Leisingera sp. NJS204: one gene and its partner. The protein of the gene in region 1 binds, or shares a complex with, the protein of each later gene. Links are inferred from orthologs where the notes say so. Each region holds a gene or a part of one and is shown in the gene's direction. Other genes may lie near its edges.

Region 1 (7,000 bases):
CGACATTATTTGTGGTGACAACGTCCGGTGAAACGCAGCCCGACAGGAGCAACGAACCTGCTGCGAGCAGGCCAAGAAACGATGCAGTTTTCATATTGGATCCTTTTAAACCGCAGGAAAAGGCCGCGATTTGGGTTAACTCACCTGCTAACTACAATCTGTGATTTGATCCTGCAAACAATAATCACGCATTCGGAGAAAGGCCCATCAGATGGTACGGGCTGCGCTCTGGCGCCGCACGCTGCTGCTGGTGGCGGGCGACGCTGGCCATGTGCCGCACGCCACGCCGGATGTTTCGGAACTGATCACCATCATCGTCGCGTAACGTTTCGGTCTGGACCGAAGCATCCAGGAGGCGGTGCGGGCTAGACAGGAGGTTCCGAAGAAACAGAGGACTTTCACATGCTGACCTGCATAATCCGTTACCGTATCGACCCTGCCAAGAGGGCGCAGTTCGAACTCTACGCCCGCAACTGGGGGCAGGCGATCCCGCGCTGCGGCGCGGATTTGGTCGGGTATTTTGCGCCGCATGAAGGGTCGTCGACACTGGCTTATGGCATCTACAATGTGGAGAACTTAGCTGAGTATGAAGCTTATCGTGCCCGGCTGGCGGCGGACCCCTTAGGGCGCGAGAACTATGAGTTTGCGCAGAAAGAGCGGTTTTTGCTGCGCGAGGACCGGACCTGGCTGAAACTGGTCTCGGCACCGCATGGGGCTGGTTGAGGGGGTGGATATGATAGCCGTGATGTTCGAAGCGGAGATTGCTCCGGGACAGAAAGAGTCTTATCTGCAGGCCGCGGCCGCACTGCGAGAGCTGCTGGAGCAGGTGGACGGCTTTATCTCGGTTGAGCGGTTTCAAAGCCTGAGCGCGCCGGAGAAGCTGTTGTCGCTTTCTTTCTGGCGGGATGAGGCAGCGGTGCAGCGCTGGCGCGAGGGCGCAGAACACCGGGCAGCACAAGGCAGCGGCCGGAAAGGTGTCTTTGCGGATTACCGGCTGCGGGTGGCTGGAGTGATCCGGGACTATGGTATGGCGGACCGGCTGCATGCGCCGGCGGACAGCCGGTCAATGCATGGTTGACCGGGACTGAATTACAACAGATGCCCGTTCCGGGGGAACCCGGACGAGAGGCAGCTTGTGGCGGCTGCGGAATAAGACAGCGCGCCGGGTGGCGGCTCCCGCCCGGCTTAGGAGCATGAAACATGCTCTGCGCCCGTTGGGCGTGGCAGCGCGCCTTTGCGCGCTGCCATCTGCCGCGCCGCAGGCGCGGCCGGGCCCAACTGCAGGCCGGGTCCGTCAGGACCTGGAGCGGCAGGCGGGAGCGCCTTGCCTGCTTTTAGAGTTCCGCCGCCAGCCGCGTGCCCTGGTTGATGGCGCGCTTGGCGTCCAGTTCCGCGGCGACGTCGGCGCCGCCGATCACATGCGCAGTGATGCCATGCTCAGCCAGATCATCTGCAAGCGACCGGTCGGAGATCTGTCCGGAGCATAGGACGATGGTGTCCGCCGGAACCAGAGTGGGATTTTCGCGTGCGTCGCCAAAGGAGACATGCAGACCGTCCTCATCAATGCGCTCGTAGTTCACGCCGCCCAGGAATTCCACGTCCTTCATCTTGAGCGTGGCGCGGTGAATCCAGCCGGTGGTCTTGCCCAACCGCTTGCCATGGCGTTCCGCCTTGCGCTGCAGGAGTGTTACACGGCGGGCAGGGGCGGCAGGCTGCGGGCCTTCAGGGGCGAGGCCCGCGCGGTGCTCTGCCGGGTCGGTGACGCCCCATTCCTTCATCCAGGCGGGCAGATCGGTGGCGGGGCTGTGGCCCTCTTCCAGCAGGAATTCCGAAACATCAAAGCCGATGCCGCCGGCGCCGATCACCGCAACCCGCTGTCCGGCCGGTTTCTTGTGGCGCAGCACGTCGATGTAGCTGAGGACATTGTCCCCGTCCTGGCCCGGAATGGCCGGGTCGCGCGGGATCACACCGGTGGCAACAACGACCTCGTCAAAACCGGTCAGGTCCCCGGCGGAAACGTCGCGGCCCAGTTCCAGCGTGACGCCGGCCTCGGCCACCATGGTGCGGTACCAGTCGACCAGGCCCCAGAATTCCTCTTTGCCCGGAACCTGTTTGGCCATGTTGAGCTGGCCGCCGATTTCATCTGCCCGGTCGAACAGGGTGACCTGGTGGCCGCGCTGGGCGGCGGTGACGGCAGTGGCAAGGCCGGCAGGGCCTGCGCCCACGATGGCCACGGATTTCACCGCGGCGGCGGGTTCGATCGCCAGCTCGGTCTCGTGGCAGGCGCGCGGGTTGACCAGACAGAACGTCAGTTTGCCGCTGAAGGTGTGGTCGAGACAGGCCTGGTTGCAGGCGATGCAGGGGGCGATGCGATCCGAATGGCCCGCCGCGGCCTTGGCCACGAAATCCGCATCTGCCAGCATCGGCCGCGCCATCGACACCATGTCTGCGCAGCCCGTTGCCAGCACGTCTTCGGCCACTTCCGGGGTGTTGATCCGGTTCGAGGTGATCACCGGAATGCCAACTTTGCCCATCAGTTTCCTGGTAACCCAGGCAAAGGCGGCACGGGGAACCGAGGTGGCAATGGTCGGTATGCGCGCCTCGTGCCAGCCGATGCCGGTGTTGAGGATGGTGGCGCCGGCCTTTTCAACCTCTTGCGCCAGCTGCACAACTTCCTCGTGGGTGGAGCCCTCAGGCACCAGGTCGATCATCGACAGCCGGTAGATGATGATGAATTCAGGGCCCGCCGCTTCGCGGGTGCGGCGCACAACTTCGATGGGCAGCCGCATCCGGTTTTCATAGGACCCGCCCCAGCGATCGGTCCGTTTGTTGGTACGGGTGACCAGGAACTGATTGAGGAAATAGCCCTCGGACCCCATGATCTCGACCCCGTCATAGCCTGCCTCCTGCGCCAGGCGGGCGGCGTTGACGATGTCGGCGATCTGCTTCTCAATCCCGTCCTCGTCCAGCTCATGCGGCGGAAAGGGGGAGATCGGCGATTTCACCGGGCTGGGGCCAACGCATTTCGGCCCATAGGCATAGCGGCCAGCGTGCAGGATCTGCATGGCGATCTTGCCGCCTGCCTGATGCACGCGCTCCGTCACCACGCGGTGGTTCTCGACGTCTTTGGCACAGGTCATCATTGAGGCACCGGGCAGCACCGAGCCTTCGAGGTTCGGGCCGATTCCGCCGGTGACCATTAGTGCGACCCCGCCGCGGGCACGGGCGGCGTAAAACTCAGCGACCCGGTTCCAGTCGCCGGTTTCCTCCAGCCCGGTGTGCATCGAACCCATCAGCACCCGGTTCTTCAGCGTGGTAAAGCCCAGATCCAGCGGGGCAAGCATTTTGGGGTACGCAGTCATCTGAAACTCTCCCTGGCAGTTGCGCCTAGGATCGTGGGCGCGGGCCGCCTTGTCACGTGCAAACGCCGCGTCACCCCCTTGCGTGCCCCGGCGGCAAGCGGTCTAAGGTTGAGCAATGTATGGTTAGGAGAGCCTGATGACGCCGGAAGAGATTGCCAAGCTGCCCTACCGCCCCAACGTGGGCGTGATGCTGATCAATGCCGAGGGCGCGGTGTTTGTCGGCCAGCGCAAGGACCGTTACAAGGACGCCTGGCAGATGCCGCAGGGCGGAATTGATGCGGGCGAGGACCCGCGCGCGGCGGCCTTGCGTGAACTGGAAGAGGAAACCGGCGTGGCGTCGGAACTGGTGGAGATCATCGCCGAGAGCGATGGCTGGCTGCCCTATGACCTGCCGCATGATGTGGTGCCCAAATTCTGGGGCGGCAAGTACCGTGGGCAGGAGCAGAAATGGTTTCTGATGCGGTTTCTGGGCCGCGATGATCAGGTTGATATTGCGACGGATCACCCGGAATTCTCGGCCTGGTGCTGGCAGCCGGTGGCGCAGCTGGTGGAGAAGATCGTGCCGTTTAAGCGCGAGGTTTATGCGCGGGTGGTGGATGAGTTCAGGGAGTATTTGTGAGATGGGATTGCGCCGGCCTCTCCTAAGCTGTTCAGCCTGGCCGAAAGGCCGGGCAGCGCCTGACCTTCCCCGCGGGACGGCGCTTTGCACCTCGCCAAGGTCAGGCGCTGCCCTAAGCGTTCTTATCGCGGCAATGGTTGTGACAATATTTGCCAATTCTGCTGCCGCCCTCAGCTGCCTTCCTTGGGGACCTGCGGACGCCTATCTGCAGGCCGCAAAATCGGACAGCGTCTACAATGTCATCGCGGGGGAATTGCGGTTCGACGAAAATCTGCTGCCGCAATCCCATGCTGACAACCCGAATGACACGCCGCCGCTGACCCGCATCCCGGCGCAGCTGTCAGGCAAGATGCTGGACGGCAAGTATTTCTCTAAACGGGTCAACGCGCAGGCAGTGCTTGAGGTGGAATGCCTCGGCCCCTGGTGCGGCGGCATGGCCTCGGGCGCGGAGCAGGTGTTCTTTGCCGAACAACGCGGGCAGGAGCTGGTGATCCGGGCGGGTGCCTGCGGCGGGTTTGTGTTTGCCGATACGTCAGAGGTGCGGCGGCAGGTTCTGGATTGCCACCGCGGCAAGGCGTGCGAGCCCGCAATGCCGCGGTGACCGGGGTTACTCCGCCGGGGCTGGGTGCCGTTTGGCGCGCAAGCGCAGCCGGGACTGGCCAAGCCACAGGCTGAACAGGGCCAGCAGGGCGCCCAGCATCTGGTTGGGCGTCAGGGTCTCAGCCAGCAGCAGCCAGCCCAGGATCACGGCCGACAGCGGGCTGAGCACACCGAGCAAAGACACCTGCGACGGCTCGATCCGGGCCAGGCCGCGGAACCACAGGATATAAGTCAGCGCGCCGCCGATCAGGCTCATATAGGCGAGGCCGGCGATGTTGGCGGCGGTGAAAACGGGGACCTCCGGCACCATCCACAGTGTTACCGGCACCAGCAGCAGCCCGCCAGCAGTCAGCTGCCATGCAGTGAAGGTGAGCGGCGGCACAGGCGGCTGCCATTTGCGGCTTAGAACCACACCGCCAGCCATTGACAGCGCCCCGCCTAGGCCGGCCAGCACGCCCCATGTGTCGAGTCCGGCCGCAGGGGTCAGCACCAAAAGAGCAACGCCGGCAATGCTCAGCAGGGCGGCGGCAACGGCGGCGGCGCGGATCTGCGATTTCAGCAGCAAGGCCGACAGAAACACCACGATCAGCGGCTGCACTGCGCCCAGCGTCGCGGCGACGCCGCCGGGCAGGCGGTAGGCGGATACAAACAGCAGCACCCAGAACAGCGAGAAATTCAGCGCCCCCAGCACCGCCAGGCGCGGCAGCCAGTTGAGCGGCGGCAGCCGGCGCACCAGCAGCAGCAGCAAAAGCCCCGCAGGCAACGCCCGCAGCAAGGCCACCACCAGCGGCGAGTGGCCGGGCAGCAAAGAGGTCGTCACGATATAGCTGCTGCCCCAGATGGCAGGGGCAAGCGCGGTCAGCAGAAGGGTCCGGATGGGCATGGGGTTCTCCTTATCTTGATGTCGAGATAATGAATTTTATCTTGACGTCAAGATGCAATCTTCTAAACCGGGGATATGGACCATGTGGATTTTATTACCCAGCAATGGGAACGGGAGCGGCCGGACCTTGATGTCACGGCCATGGGCGTGATTGGCCGGGTGGCGCGGCTGTACCTGGCGTATCAGCGCGGAATGCACACGACCTTTGCAGAGTTCGGGCTGAATGCGGCCAAATTCGATGTGCTGGCCACGCTGCGCCGTTCGGGAGATCCTTACACATTGTCGCCGGGCGAGTTGCTGAAGGCAACAATGGTGGCCTCGGGCACGATGACCAACCGGATCGACCGGCTGGAAGCGGACGGGCTGGTCAAGCGCGACGTGAATCCGGAGGACAGCCGCAGCTTTCTGGTGGGTCTGACTAAGGAGGGCCTTGCCTTGGTTGACCGGGCGGTAACCGCGCATGTGCAGACGCAGGCGCGGCTGCTGGAGGGGCTGGGGACACAGGAGGTTGAGACCTTCAAGACGCTTTTGAGCAAAGCCCAGGCAGCGGCTGACAGCTGACGCCAAGAGTTCAAAAAGTCCAAATGCGCTGAAGTAAGAGGGCTGCGCGGGCTGGCGCCCTTGCGTCCTGCGGACGGCGGGGCGGGGGTGGCGCAGCGCGGCAAAGCCGCTCTGCGCCACCCCCAACGGGAGAAACTGCACCGTCAGGTGCTGGTTCGACGGGCGGGAGAACGCCGCTGAATTCAGGCCAGTCCGGCTTCTTCCAGCAGGTGCAGAACATTGGTTTCCGGGCGCGGGCCGATATGGCGGATCACTTCGCCTGCACAGATGCAGCCCATCCGGGCGCAGACGTCCAGGCTGCGGCCAGTGGCCATGCCGAACAGGAAGCCGGCGGCAAACTGGTCGCCCGCGCCGGTGGCATCGACCGGCACAATGGCTTCGACCGGGACGTCGATGCGCACGCCGTCATTCAGCACGGTCACCCCGTCGCTGGACCGGGTGCAGACCACCAGCGGGCAGATTGCGGCGGTCGATGCCATCGCGGCCTCCAGGTCATCGGTTTCAAACAGCGCGCAAATTTCGTCCTGGTTGCCGATCACAAAATCCAGTTCGTTGCCGATCAGGCTCAGGAAGCTGTCCCGGTGCCGTTCAACGCAGAACGGGTCGGAAATCGACAGGCCGACCCGGCCGCCGCCCTCGCGGCACTTGCGGGCCGCTTCCATGAAGGCGGTCTTGCCCTTGTCCTTGTCGAACAGATAGCCTTCCAGGAACATGATCCTGGCCTTGCCGGCGGCGTCTTCGGGAACATCCTCCGAACTCAGCTCGGAAGAAATCCCCAGGTAAGTGTTCATTGAGCGTTCACCGTCGGGCGACACAAAGATCATTGACCGTGACGTCGGCTGCTCGCCATCGGTAACCGGCGGGTTCACAAAGGCGACGCCTTCGTTGTTCATCGCATCGGCATAGAATTGTCCCAGCGCATCGCCGCGGACCCGGCCGATAAAGGCGGCCTGCAGCCCCAGCGCGCCGGCGCCG
Region 2 (7,181 bases), 750 kb from region 1 along the record:
CTTTGCTGTTTGTCTGCGAGGACAACGGTATCGGCATTTCCGTAAAAACGCCGAAGGGCTGGATCGAGGCCTCGATGGCGCAGCGGCCGGGCATCAAGTATTTCAAGGCAGACGGGCTGGATATCTATAACGCCTTTGCAGTGGCGCAAGAGGCAGCAGAGTATGTGCGGACCCGCAAGAAACCGGCCTTCCTGCATCTGCGCACCGTGCGGCTGTATGGCCATGCCGGGGCGGATGTTCCGACCACTTACCTCAGCAAGACCGAGGTTGAGGCGGATGAAGCCAATGATCCGCTGCTTCATTCGGTGCGGCTGCTGAAGGAAGCCGGGGCGCTGCAGCCCAAGGAAGCGCTGAAGATTTACACGGGCACTTGCGCGCGGGTGGAGCGAATCCGGGCAGAGGCGGTGACACGGCCGCATCTGAAGACGGCAGTAGATGTAGCTGCCAGCCTGATTCCGCCAACACGGACCTGTACGCCCACCAATGGCCCGCGCTTAGAGGAGCGGGCGGCGGCGTTCGGCAGCGACATGCGGGCGATGGAGGAGCCGCAACCGATGTCGCGGCTGATCAACTGGGCGCTGACGGATTTGATGCTGGAGCATGGCGAAATCGTCATGATGGGCGAGGATGTCGGCCGCAAGGGCGGTGTTTACGGCGTGTCTCAGAAATTACAGCAGCGGTTCGGACCGGACCGGGTAATCGACACGCTGCTGGATGAGCAGTCGATCCTGGGGCTGGCGATTGGTATGGGGCACAATGGGTTTGTGCCCATCCCGGAAATCCAGTTCCTTGCCTATCTGCACAATGCCGAGGACCAGCTGCGCGGCGAAGCGGCGACTTTGCCTTTCTTCTCAGACGGTCAATTCACCAACCCGATGGTGCTGCGGATTGCAGGCCTTGGCTATCAGAAGGGTTTTGGCGGGCACTTCCACAATGACAACTCTCTGGCGGTGCTGCGGGATATTCCCGGAATCGTAATAGCTTGTCCGTCAGATGGGGCTGAGGCTGCAATGATGATGCGCGAGGCGGTGCGGCTGGCGCGCGAGGAGCAGCGGGTGGTGGTCTTTGTGGAGCCGATTGCGCTGTATCCGATGCGGGACCTGCATGAGGCGAAGGATGGCGGCTGGATGCGGACCTACCCCTCGCCGGACCGGCGGATCGCTTTGGGCGATGCGGGTGTGCATGGGGAAGGCACCGATCTGGCCATCGTGACCTATGGCAATGGACGGTATCTTTCGGCCCAGGCGCAGGCGGAACTGGCGGTCCAGGGTGTGGATGCGCGGATTGTGGATCTGCGCTGGCTGGCGCCGTTGCCGGAGGCGGCTCTGTTGGAGGCGGTGAAAGATTGCAGACATGTGCTGGTTGTCGATGAATGCCGCATCACAGGCAGCCTGTCAGAGGCGCTGATGGCACTGTTTGCGGAACAAGGCGATGCCCCAACGGCGCGGGTGGCGGCCAGTGATTGTTTCATTGCCACTGGGCCGGCCTATGGTGCCACGCTGCCGTCGAAGGATAGCATTGTTGCAGCTGCCTTGAATCTGGCAGGAGGCAAGTCATGACCCGCACAGCTGTTCTGATCTGCCCGGGACGGGGCACTTACAACAAGGCGGAGCTGGGGTACCTGCACCGCCACCATGCGGACAAGGCGGCGCTGTTCGCCGGATTTGATGCGCAGCGCAAGGACGCCGGGCAGGAGGAAGTCACGGCGCTCGACGGGGCAACCCGGTTTTCGATGTCAAAGTACTCCCGCGGGGACATAGCATCGCCATTGATCTATGCCTCAACGCTGGCAGATGCGCAGTCGTTGGCGGATGACATTGAAATTGTCGCGGTTACCGGCAATTCCATGGGCTGGTACACCGCATTGGCGGCAGCCGGAGCGTTGAGCGCGGCAGATGGGTTCAAGGTGGTGAACACCATGGGCACGCTGATGCAGCAGCAGCTGATCGGCGGCCAGCTGGTCTATCCCTCTGCAGGTCCGGATTGGCAGGATAACCCGCGTCGCAAGACCGGGCTGCTGGACTTGGCGGCAGAGATCAATGCGCGCGAGGAGCATAACCTAGGGCTGTCGATTGACTTGGGCGGAATGCTGGTGCTGGCCGGGAATGAGGCCGGGCTGTCAGCGTTTGAGGCCGCGGTGCCGGTGCTGGACGACCGCTTTCCCATGCGGCTGGCCAACCATGCCGCGTTCCATACAGCGCTGCAAGCACCGGTGGCAGCCGAGGGGCGCAAGCGGCTGAGTCCCGAAATGTTCTCTCAGCCGGATGTGCCGCTGATCGATGGCCGCGGGCAGATCTGGTGGCCGGGTGCCACGGATAAACAGGCGCTGTGGGATTACACGCTTGGGCGTCAGGTGGTGGAGGCCTATGACTTCACCCGCGCGGTGCAGAATGCAGCTTATGAGTTTGCGCCGGACCAGTTTATCGTGACCGGTCCCGGCACCACATTAGGCGGCGCCGTGGCCCAATCCCTGACACAAATTAGTTGGAAAGGGGTGGTTGGAAAGGCGGGTTTTAAAGCGCGGCAGGCGGAGGATCCGCTGTTGATCTCCATGGGGGATGACGCACAGCGGTCATCGGTGAGCGGCTGATCCAGCAGTATACTGCGCCTGTTGCCTGCATCAAAGAAGCAGGCAAGACAGCCTTGGGCGCATCACTGCCTTGCCTGCAGTGCCGTGAAGGCATGCAGGGGCAGGTTTTCCCTGAAAGCCTGTGTTCGCCGTGCTTCGAAAGCGCACAAGGGGGATGTTCAATGGTAAGATCTTCTACAGCCTCCTTTGTTATCGCAGATCGCATGCAGCTTGGTGCTCATGCCGCCCTTGATACTGCCATTCTGGCGTCCACGCCCTCTTCACTCCAAGACTGGACGCAGTGCGGTGAACCTTGAAGTAGGTGGAAGACATATCGGCAGCCAACTTTGCATGCGTCGAAAGAGTGCTGTCCATCTTGGAAAGCTCCCGTGCTGATTGGTTTAATTGTGTTGTGATTGCGTACAGGCAGACAAAGCTCCGCCTTTTTATGCGCAGCGTTTCAGAATTTCTTTGTTTTTGGGAAGCTGTGCCTGACAGCCATCTGTCAGGCCGTGCGCTGTCAGTGTACTGAAAGCTCTTCAAAATGCAAAAAACAACACTGTACGCACCAATCAGCGATGCAAAACTCAGCGCACTGAAGCAGTCGCTTTCTACACCATTCTACATCAATCTATGCCGCGTAGTCGCTAGGTGGCTGCTGTAAGCGCGGTCATTTTCCGCCTGCAGCCTGTAAGTAGTTGAAAGAAGTGGTGAGCCGTGTTGGGTTCGAACCAACGACCTACTGATTAAAAGTCAGTTGCTCTACCAACTGAGCTAACGGCCCACTTCTTCGTTGCTGTCTAAGCGTTTTCTCCAAGAGGATCAAGCACTTATTTCGCTTCGGAACTGCCTGGCAGCCTGTGTCATGCTGTCCCGATAGGCGGCGTATCTAGGGCCAGTGCGGCGGGGGGTCAACCCCTTTTTTCAACTTTTCTCACCGAAGACTGGATTCATCTGCAGCGCAGGTCTATATGCCCGGAATGAACACCCAAGCAGATACCGCACTCCCCTTCATGAAGATGCACGGGCTGGGCAATGACTTTGTTGTTGTCGACGCGCGTGCACAGGACATTGCCATTACTCCGGCTATGGCCAAAGGAATCGCCCACCGCCAGTTCGGCGTGGGATTTGATCAGCTGACGGTCATCTCGAATGGCCCCGGAGACGCGCATCTCACCTTTTACAATGCCGATGGCTCCACCTCCGGCGCCTGCGGCAATGCCACCCGCTGCGTGGCGCGCCACCTGATTGTGGAAAGCGGCAAGCCCGGGCTGCATCTGACTACGGACCGCGGCGACCTTTATGCACGCGATGCCGACCATGGCCTTACTTCGGTCAATATGGGACATCCGCAGCTTGATTGGCAGGACATTCCGCTGGCCGAAGAAGCGGACACATTGGAACTGCCTATCGAAGGCGGCCCAACCGCAACCGGCATGGGCAACCCGCATTGCACCTTCTTCGTTGACGACGCCGAACTGATCCCGCTCGCGGAATTCGGCCCCCGCTATGAACACCACCCGCTGTACCCCCAGCGCACCAATGTACAAGTCGCCCAGGTGACTGGCCCCGACCGCATCCGCATGCGCGTGTGGGAGCGCGGTGTGGGGGTGACACTGGCCTCTGGCTCCTCTTCCTGCGCCACAGCCGTTGCTGCGGCCCGCCGCGGGCTGACAGGGCGCAAGGTGCAAGTTGATCTCGATGGCGGCACTCTGTGGATCAACTGGGCCGAGGACGGCGTGTGGATGACCGGCCCGACCATGCATGTCTTCCATGGCAGCTTCACACGCGAGTTTCTGGAGACGTTGAAATGAGCGTACCCAAGTTCACCACCCTTGGCTGCCGCCTCAACGCCTATGAGACCGAGGCGATGAAGGAATTGAGCCAGCAGGCGGGCCTTGAGAATGCTGTGGTCGTCAATACTTGCGCGGTGACCGCTGAGGCCGTGCGCAAGGCACGCCAGGAAATCCGCAAGCTGCGCCGCGAAAACCCCGAGGCCCCCATCATCGTGACCGGCTGCGCCGCCCAGACCGAGCCGGAAACCTTTGCCGCGATGGAAGAGGTCACCCGCGTCATCGGCAACACTGAGAAGATGCAGGCCGAGACATGGCAGCAGATTGCCAAGGGCCCGGACTTCATCGGCACCACGGAAAAGGTGCAGGTCGACGACATCATGTCGGTGACTGAAACCGCTGGCCATCTGATCGACGGCTTCGGCACCCGCTCCCGCGCCTATGTGCAGGTCCAGAACGGATGCGATCACCGCTGCACCTTCTGCATCATCCCCTATGGCCGCGGCAACTCCCGCTCCGTCCCCGCAGGCGTGGTCATCGACCAGATCAAGCGGCTGGTGGACAAGGGCTATAACGAAGTGGTTCTGACCGGTGTGGACCTGACCTCCTGGGGCGCCGATCTGCCCGCACAGCCGCGTTTGGGCGACCTGGTGATGCGCATTCTAAAACTGGTACCGGACCTGCCCCGCCTGCGCATCTCATCTATCGATTCGATCGAGGCGGATGATAACCTGATGCAGGCGATTGCCACCGAACCGCGGCTGATGCCGCATCTGCATCTGTCATTGCAGCATGGCGACGATCTGATCCTGAAACGCATGGCCCGCCGCCACCTGCGCGACGACGCCATCGCGTTTTGCGAGGAAGCCCGCCGCCTGCGCCCGGAGATGACCTTTGGCGCCGACATCATCGCCGGCTTCCCGACCGAGACCGACGCCCATTTCGAGAACTCGCTGAAGCTGGTCACAGACTGCGACCTGACATGGCTGCACGTCTTCCCCTATTCCAAGCGGGACGGCACCCCGGCCGCAAAGATCCCCAGCCAGGTGAACGGCAACGTCACCAAGGAGCGCGCCGCCCGTCTGCGCGCGGCTGGCGACGCCCAGGTCGCCCGCCACCTGGCTGATCAGATCGGCCAGACCCACCGCATCCTGATGGAAAACCCGCATATGGGCCGCACCGAGCAATTCACCGAGGTGGCCTTTGCCGCGCCGCAGCCAGAGGGCCGGATCGTCACCGCCGCCATAACAGGCGCCAGCGGCAGCCAGCTCACCGCCTGATCAACGCGCTGAATGCGTCAGCAAGTTGCGGCCGCCACCGAAGCGGAATCGTAGAACTCGTGCAGGTCGCAGATGCGCCCATCCCGGAACCGGCAGACAATGGCAACAGGCGTCTCCACCCGCTTTCCGGTGGCTTTGCAGGTCCAGGCCGTGGTGCCCAGCCCAACCACCCGGTCGCCCTCCGAGACCGTCTCTTCCAGCGTCCAGTGTTCCATTTCAAAGGCACTGGTCAGCTCACTCAGATAGCTCCGCAGCTGCGCGCGACCGTTCCGTGCAGCACTGAAATCCAGCCCATGCGCGCCCTCTCCCATCGAACGCATGCACATGTCCTCGGTGGTATAGTCATCCCACATGGCCAGATCGCCCGCTTTGCAGCCATTCCATCTGGTCATTGCTTCCCGCAGGATCTCTGCATTCGATAGCCCCTTCATTGCAACGCCTCCCAACTCATATTGATACACCCTCTAAAGGGTGCGCTCCGGTCTCCTCATCCGTCAAGCGTGCCTGCCTGCAATTGCAGCGCAGTCTGAACTGCGCTATGACTTCAACAAGGTCCCGGATACCCGCCGCTCGCAGCCTTTGGCTTTGGTGAAATCCGGACAAGGATCCTTCCTGACGCTTGGGTGCATGCCCGGATAGCAACGCGAGCCCTGTCTGCATCGGCAACTGCGCCCTTCACGCGAAAGGTAACCCCATGCAGCCACCGCATGCTCTCCCCCCCGTTCCGCAGCTCAAGACCGAAGCGCGTCTGCTGCGTAAGCATTCACAGGCCCAGGGCCAGCCCATAAGCCACAGCACCGCCCTCGAACGGATCGCGCAATACTATGGCTTCCGCGACTGGAACACCCTTAGCGCCCGCGCTTCAAACACCCCGGATCTGCAAGTCGGGATGCGTGTTGAAGGCCAGTACCTGGGCCAGCCCTACACCGGCTATGTCCACGGCCTCTCGGCCTGCGGCATCAACTGCCACCGCCGGATTACCCTGCAGTTTGATACCCCGGTGGACGTGGTCCAGTTCGACAGCTTTTCCTCCTGGCGCCAACGGGTGTCCGCGGTGATCGGCGCGGACGACCGCTCGCCGCAGAAAACCTCCAACGGGCTCCCCCAGCTGGTGGTCAGCCCGCTGTTGTGACCAGTCCGGTCGGCTTCTTTCTGGTCCGGAATACCCCGGGGTGAATGCCCGCAGGGCTGAGGGGCAGCGCCCCGAGCCCCTCACAACGAAAAACCCCCGCAAGCAGCACTTGCGGGGGTTTGATGTTTCAATCTGTCAGTCAGACAAGGATCAGTCTTTACCCTTGTGCGGCGCCCACAGCTTCTTGTTGGTCAGATACAGCAGAACCGACAGCAGGGTCAGGAACAGCACGCCGACAAAACCGGCCTGCTTGCGCGCCATCATCTTAGGTTCAGCAGTCCACATCAGGAAGGCCGCGACGTCTTGCGCCATGGCATCCACGTCATTGGCATGGCCGTCCGCAAACTCCACCTGCTCATCCGACAGCGGCGGCGCCATCGAAATCCAACCGCCCGGGAAGGCAGTGT

Evidence for each region. Proteins that work in one complex are often made in the same cells at the same time.
Region 2: the proteins of ETW24_RS16635 (region 1) and dapF are in contact, whole or in part, in a solved structure (PDB 5YGU), measured with the Escherichia coli proteins. The link is inferred for Leisingera sp. NJS204 from one-to-one orthologs.

Annotation. Positions count from the first base shown.
Region 1 is NZ_CP035417.1:3,422,778-3,429,777, reverse strand. Bases 2,532-5,239 are described here. They hold ETW24_RS16635 (RNA pyrophosphohydrolase), read left to right. Parts: upstream 2,532-3,498; coding sequence 3,499-3,981; downstream 3,982-5,239. Other genes in these bases: ETW24_RS16625 (EamA family transporter), read right to left, coding at 4,589-5,239; ETW24_RS16630 (hypothetical protein), read left to right, coding at 4,121-4,582; ETW24_RS16640 (NADPH-dependent 2,4-dienoyl-CoA reductase), read right to left, coding at 2,532-3,362. Outside these bases: ETW24_RS16660 (hypothetical protein), read right to left, coding at 1-94; ETW24_RS16650 (NIPSNAP family protein), read left to right, coding at 403-723; ETW24_RS16645 (antibiotic biosynthesis monooxygenase family protein), read left to right, coding at 734-1,078; more of ETW24_RS16640, read right to left, coding at 1,335-2,531; more of ETW24_RS16625, read right to left, coding at 5,240-5,464; ETW24_RS16620 (MarR family winged helix-turn-helix transcriptional regulator), read left to right, coding at 5,540-6,025; ETW24_RS16615 (adenosine kinase), read right to left, coding at 6,208-7,000. UniProt on the Escherichia coli protein: Master regulator of 5'-end-dependent mRNA decay.
Region 2 is NZ_CP035417.1:4,175,681-4,182,861, reverse strand. The notes cover bases 2,573-5,461. They hold dapF (diaminopimelate epimerase), read left to right. Parts: upstream 2,573-3,540; coding sequence 3,541-4,383; downstream 4,384-5,461. Other genes in these bases: mtaB (tRNA (N(6)-L-threonylcarbamoyladenosine(37)-C(2))-methylthiotransferase MtaB), read left to right, coding at 4,380-5,461; ETW24_RS20355 (ACP S-malonyltransferase), read left to right, coding at 2,573-2,590. In the rest of the region: ETW24_RS20360 (dehydrogenase E1 component subunit alpha/beta), read left to right, coding at 1-1,559; more of ETW24_RS20355, read left to right, coding at 1,556-2,572; more of mtaB, read left to right, coding at 5,462-5,642; ETW24_RS20330 (nuclear transport factor 2 family protein), read right to left, coding at 5,660-6,073; ETW24_RS20325 (glyoxalase superfamily protein), read left to right, coding at 6,337-6,774; ETW24_RS20320 (cytochrome c1), read right to left, coding at 6,925-7,181. UniProt on the Escherichia coli protein: Involved in the succinylase branch of the L-lysine biosynthesis and in the biosynthesis of the pentapeptide incorporated in the peptidoglycan moiety. Catalyzes the stereoinversion of LL-2,6-diaminopimelate (L,L-DAP) to meso-diaminopimelate (meso-DAP).